One region of the Thalassotalea psychrophila genome, then DNA from elsewhere that is predicted to be linked to it. Evidence: riboswitches for the same ligand, from Rfam matches in the RefSeq annotation. Region 1 holds a riboswitch; the other holds the start of a gene.
The links. A riboswitch is a leader RNA that binds a small molecule or an ion and turns the genes downstream of it on or off. The one in region 1 is predicted to bind lysine.
Positions count from the first base shown of each region.

Region 1 (3,433 bases):
CTAAATCAATGTCGTTATCTTGTAATTGCTGACTCATGGTTTCGCCATTTGCTGCAATTAAAGTATTGTAACCTTCAGCATCAAATAAGTTCTTTAGGTTTAAACGTGTTACTTCTTCATCTTCAACGATTAAAATTTTAGTTTGTGCTTGGTTGATCATATCTACCTCTTTAAAATAAACTTTAACAAGTAAGGGTTGCTTACTTGTTGTTCAGAAAACGTTGCTATTTCAGACAATCAATTTTCTGTTCAAAAATATATGTTGCATATGATAGAGCAAGTGGCCAAGTATACAATGGTGAAATTGTTGTAAAAATGTAAGTTAAAATATGTAAATGAGGTAGTCTGTTTTCGACTTAAGCTTATGAAATATAACGTTAAATAAATGTATCAAAATTGAATGTGGAAAAATTGAATTTGCAACAAATTGTAAACAGCAAGGGTTTTTTAGGTTAGTTATAGATGAATTTGGAAAATATACGATTGCATTTAGGTTAATAGCTTGTAGCTATTAACCTCTAATTAACGATCTTTTAAGCTGTTGGTTACTTTAGTTAAAAGCTGCAACTAAGATTTATGTTGGCAATGATGAATGGCAAACCCTTTTTCATTGGCTAATAATTCAGGTTGATTAATCTCTGCTTTAATAATTGGAGCATACTTTAGAAAATTATTAGCAACAATTGTTAGCGTGGCATTTTTTAGCAGGTGCTTCTTGATGCTCTTTAAAAACAGCTCTGTTGCATGGTAATTAGTTTTAATACCTTGATGGAATGGCGGGTTTGATAATACTGCATTGTATTTACCACTTACATTAGATAACCCATCAGATGCATAAACCTTTGCCGATAAATTATTTAGTTGAAGGGTTTTATTCGCACTAGCAATGGCTAATGCATTTACATCAAGCATTTCTATTTCAGTGTTAGGGTATAATTTTTTAACAAAACAACCAATAATGCCTGCACCACAGCCAAAATCTAACACTTTACCTGAAATTTTGCTGGGTAATTTTTCTAACAATAAACGAGTACCATTATCTAGTTCGCCGTTACTGAACACTCCAGGCAATGATGCCACCTGAATTTCAGTATTATTTATAGTTAAGCTAAATCGTTCATACCAAGAGTCTAAATTAAATTCAGGAACATGGTTATTAAAGGTAATGTCAAATAAAAAGCAATGTCTTGCAGAGTCTACTTTACTAGAGTTGAGAGTATAATCAGTACTTAATTTTATAGCCGACTTAACACCACCCTTTTTTTCACCAACTACTAAAATTACAGCATTTTCAGTTAGTGTTGGTGCCAGCATAGCGAGCAAAAACTGATATTCTTTTTTCGATTTTGGAAAATAGATAATCACCAAGTCGTGTGATTGTTCTGTTTTGTACTGCTCACTAAATTGACAGCTGATCTTACTTCCATGTTTTGCGCTGATGCTTTGATATTCTGCAAAATTAACATTGTAGGAGCTAACAGTTGCTTGTGGCGCAGCGCTTTGCAGATGAGTAAAAAATTCATTATCAGGACAACCAACAACTAGTGGATTGGTACTTTCTAGTAAATCTTCGTTTCTAAGTAACAGTTGTGATGGATTGGATAATGACATTAAGTAAACTCAATTAAATATTTAAACGCTATTTTCTTAATTAAGCATAGATTAGTAAAGGAAATAATCATAAAACAGCGCAGTTATATATCATATTCCCAAATTGATTCACTTTTTCAGGGCCAAAACATTGAAAAAGAATTAACTAGATGATTAAATAGCCAACATTGAACGACCCTAATTTTAGGGTTCAGAAGAGGAGCGTTAACCAGGTAGTTATCTTTAGGGGCCTTATCCCTATGATAGATAATGAGGGGGATTAACGCCGAGGCATAAGTGAAAAAGGTAACACTTGTGTCGGACGAATGGGTTGAATCCCTTCGGCTGTCACTTAACAGCACATAATCAACTTCCATAACAAGGTAGGCGGTTTAAGTTTAAGTGGAGAGCTTCTGGTTTTTGCACTTACAGCTGTGCAAATTCCTCTCTCCCTTTCTCTAATACCAATTCCACTAATTATGTGTTCGGTATAAATATGCTTAATAATAAAAATTGATAATAGCTATATTATTAATAAGTAATGAGATTTAATATGACAACGTTTCAACTAAATGATTTTTCCCTATGGACCGCATTAGTTACGCCTTTTGATCAAGATGGCGCAGTAGACTATGACTGTTTGGCAAAAATTGTCGACGACCAACAACAAGCGGGTAATGGTATTTTAATCTGTGGTAGTACAGGTGAAGGCCTTGCCATTGGACAAAGTGAACAATTAAACATAGTAAAGTTTGTTTGCGACTTAAAACCCACAGTACCTTTAATGGTTTCTGTAGGGGCATTTAATCTTCCAGATCAAATTGAGTGGATTAACGCTTGTAATAAATTACCCGTACACAGCTATTTATTAACTGCACCTATTTATGCAAAACCAGGTGTAATAGGGCAGACTCAATGGTTTACTGCATTACTAGATGCAGCAAAATATCCTTGTATGTTATACAACGTACCATCGCGCGCTGGTATTAGCATTCCAGCACAAACAGTTAAAAACTTAGCAGAACATGAAAATTTATGGGCGATGAAAGAAGCCAGCGGTGACATTAATGAGTTTCTGGCCTATGCAGCCGCTGCGCCAAAAATGAAAATGTTTTCTGGCGAAGATACTCTTATACCTTATCTAGCTCCTGTTGGGGCAATTGGCTTAGTTTCTGTATGTGCTAATGCATGGCCAGAAGCCACAAATTTATATGTGCAAAAATCATTAGCCGGCGAAGGCACTAACCTTGTTCCTGTATGGAATAACGCTATATCTTCATTGTTTGAAGTGGCAAACCCTGTTCCTGTAAAAGTGTTAATGCACAAACAAGCAGTGCTAAATACGCCAACTTTACGTGCGCCTCTAACTCATTTAGAACTTGAATCAGATAAAGCAATATTAGCAGCAGATTCAGCTATTACCGATTGGCTTTGCCAAAGCCGTACTAATTTACGTTTGGTTAAGTAATTAAACTTAAAGAATAACGCTCAAAAAACAAGTGTTCAACGCTGGCGAGGTGGCCAGCTTTGTGCCAATAGCGGTCATAGATTGATTGTAATTATATATTTGAAACAACTTTATTATTTAAAAATAAAGCAAAAGAAAAATATTCTATACTAACCGTTAATTGTGAATTAAAACTCAATTAACAGTGATTCAATTATTTCAACCTCGAAGAAAGTATTTTGATAAAGAATATGCAACATCGAGTCCGAAGGTTGAACTTGGAGAAATATCGATGCTACGTTTAATGTTCGTTAGCTTCACGTTAATCGTCATAACTATATATGATGTACAAAATGTGTTCGCTAAAAGTCCATCTGCACCGACTCTTGAGTACGT
Region 1 covers NZ_CP134145.1:3,901,394-3,904,826, reverse strand. Annotated here, with positions in the region: gene arcA (two-component system response regulator ArcA) at 1-160, opposite strand, end outside; gene RGQ13_RS16220 (methyltransferase) at 568-1,611, opposite strand; lysine riboswitch at 1,798-2,011, shown strand; gene dapA (4-hydroxy-tetrahydrodipicolinate synthase) at 2,144-3,058, shown strand; gene RGQ13_RS16210 (DUF3237 domain-containing protein) at 3,330-3,433, shown strand, end outside.

Region 2 (3,433 bases), 1.7 Mb from region 1:
CGCCGTATCGCGGGATTGTTTTTTCAAAACTCTTTACCCCGTTTAGAAGAAGGTTTAGCTGCAGAAGTAATTCTTGATGCTGTACCTGGGCATGTATTTACTGGAAAGTTAGTTACTGTGTTACCGGCAATGGCTGAGGGGCAAATTCAGGCCTTTGGCACTCTAATTCCTGCAAGTATGATAAGCCAAGGTGGTTTTGTTATTGGTATCATTGAGTTGGATGAAGATTTGAATAATTATAACTTGCCATTAGGCGTACAAGGGCAAGCGGTAGTGATCAACCATAAGCATGATATTTTGCATGTATCATTAGTACGCAGAATTCTACTTAGAATGATGGCTTGGCTTAAATACGTATACCCAATTAAATAAAGCAACTTCATTAAAAATCAAAAGCCAATATCAATGATATTGGCTTTTTGAATATTCCAGAGAACTGGAGAAAATACAGTCTTCGTTTCTCGTTTCTAAAAATTAAACAAATAACTTATCGTGCAGAGTTTCTACTACGTTATTACCGTCTGCTTCATTCACCAAGAAACATAAATTATTCGAACTAGCACCATGACAAATCATGCGGATGTTTGTGTCTTCAATATTATTAAAAATGCTACTTCCTAAGCCTGACGATGCATCTAAACCATTACCAACAATGGCGACTAGACAGAGGTCATGTTCAACAGAAACTTCACAAAGTTGCTCTAATTCTTCGACAACCGCTTGATTGATCAATGCTTGCGTTGATCCCGTCGGGTTATCGAACGTTAATGCTACTGAAATTTCAGAAGTAGTGATCAAGTCAACACTCAGCTCATGTTTCGCTAATATGCCAAACACTTGCGCTAGAAAACCACTGGCATGTAACATCGCGGGGCTTTTTACTGTAACTAGAGTTTGTTCACGACGCAGTGCTATTGAGCGGTAAGTAGGCTTAGACGCTACTTCTTGCATAATTTGTGTTCCGCCGGCTTCTGGCTCTCGGCTTGAACCAACAAAGACAGGAATAGAGCTACGCATTGCAGGAATTAGGGTTGCGGGGTGCAATATTTTTGCGCCAAAGGTTGCCATTTCCGCAGCTTCACCAAAACTAATTTCAGGAATAGCACGGGCTGAACTAGCTATACGAGGATCGGTGGTAAAAATACCAACTACATCGGTCCAAATAGATAAACCAGTTGCACCAATTGCTTCAGCAATTAATGCCGCAGAGTAATCAGAGCCTCCACGACCTAAAGTTGTGGTGTTACCTAAGCCATCTTTACCAATAAAACCCTGAGTAACAATAACGTGCTCGGTAAGTAAAGGAGTTAAGCTGTGCTCACAATTAGCTGCTAAAGCATCAATATCGACCACAGCTTTACCATATAAACTGTTAGTTTGCATGACATCACGTACATCAAAGGCAACGCCTTCTACACCTATACTGCGTAGCACCTCAGCAAATACGATAGAACTCATACGTTCACCACAAGCTAAAATGGCATCGCCAGTTTTTGCCGTTTGTAGCGTATCTTGTTGTTCTGCTAATTCAGTTAATGACGTAAGCACATCATCAATTTGGCTATTTAACTCTATTTCTGCTGATAAATTCTGAGTAATGTTGTATTGAATGAGTCGAATAGCTTCAACAATTTCAGTGCGCTCTTCATTGCTTAAAACCTTCTGCGATAACGTTACTAGATGGTTTGTAACACCGGCACTAGCAGACACTACCACAACACGAGTTTCAGGTTGCGATTTAATAATTTGAGCACAACGAAGCATAGCTTCATGATCGGCAACACTAGTTCCACCGAACTTGGCTACAGTTAACGCGATATTTGACATTGGATCTTCTCCCTAACTTGCAATGGTTAATCTACCATTACAATGAATAATGTATCAATTTGATTGATTAAATGATCTACTTTTTCCTGAGGAAAAATGGATAAATACAAGGCATGAAATTTAGTAAGTAGTTATTCTACTTTAAAATTTTATAACGCAGTAGTTATTCGTTTTAACCATTAAAAATGAGCAGTTAATAAACCAACTTGGTACCAGGAAGAGCATGACTGATATGAAAAAGATATGAAATCTTGACGTTTTCAGCCAGAAGCTCTCCACCACTATGGTGACAGTCACTAAGATTCAACTTATATGACCGAATGTTATTTACCACTACAATAAACATCCTCGGCATTAGTCCCCCTCAATAATTGTCTTTAGGGTGTGGCCCCTCAAATTATTTACCTGGCTAATGCAACCTCTTCTGGTGTTGTCTAAAGTTATTTTTGAGCAATAACTCTAAATCAACGCCGCTATTAAACAGTAATTAAACGTCAAAATCAACAGTGAAATTTATAAAAATTAGATATATTTAATGTTTGATTGTTTTTGCCATAAAAAGCAGTAAAAATAACGCTTTATTGGAATTAATTTAGTCGATTAGATATAGTGCGAATATATATAAAAGGGATGCTGTTGTGGATTTGTTTACTTTAAAAAAGATTATTGGCGAGCTACTAATGCCCCTGCCAATAATAATTATTACCTTACTTGTTGGCCTATTATTATTTAAACACCGACCGGCTATGGCCAAAGCTGTTCTCAGTATTGCAACGCTAGCACTGCTATTACTTTCCTATATGCCAGTAGCAAATCGATTGATTGTAAATTTAGAGCAGCAATTTCCTGTTTATACACCAATAGCAGAGAAACTTGATTACATTGTTATTTTAGGTTGTGGACATACGAGCGATACAAAACTGGCGGCAACGCAAGAATTAAAAATATGCTCATTACAACGTTTGACCGAAGGGTTAAGAATTGCCAATTTGCATCCTGAAGCCATAATGATCACCTCTGGCGCAGCCATTTACGATATAAGCTCAAATGCAGAGAAAGTAAAACAAGCAGCAGTTGAGCTAGGGTTTGATGGCAACAATATCATAACCGAATCTCGTCCTAAAGATACGGAAGATGAAGCGCTTTATATTTCGCCATTATTAATAGATAAAAACTTTGTATTAATTACCAATGCAAACCATATGCCACGCTCGATGACTTACTTTGAAAACCAGGGAGTTAAGCCAATTGCCGCCCCGACAGGCTACTATGTAAAAAACTTTTCTGGAAATAAAAGTTGGCAGGAGCATTTTCCCGATGCAAATGAATTACAAAAAAGCCAATCATTTTGGTATGAAACTTTAGGTCTAATTTGGCAGTGGGTTAAGAGCTAGAAAGCTGAGGGGCAATAAATTAGGGTCAGAGTCAGGTTTATTTAAACCTGACTCTGACCCTAGTTTAATTTACTGGCGTACGCCTTCGATGTGTAGGTCAAATAAGATCTCACCAAAATCCATCTTATAGCCAAAATCACTCATTTTAATTGACGTAGTTCCGCTGAATCCTAGACGGTAACCGCCCCATGGATCGTCACCTTCTCCAATTT
Region 2 covers NZ_CP134145.1:2,195,124-2,198,556, reverse strand. Annotated here, with positions in the region: gene RGQ13_RS08850 (HlyD family secretion protein) at 1-372, shown strand, start outside; gene lysC (lysine-sensitive aspartokinase 3) at 475-1,827, opposite strand; lysine riboswitch at 2,088-2,259, opposite strand; gene elyC (envelope biogenesis factor ElyC) at 2,466-3,221, shown strand; gene RGQ13_RS08835 (YceI family protein) at 3,291-3,433, opposite strand, start outside.
Region 2: another riboswitch for lysine. It lies ahead of lysC (lysine-sensitive aspartokinase 3); the one in region 1 lies ahead of dapA (4-hydroxy-tetrahydrodipicolinate synthase).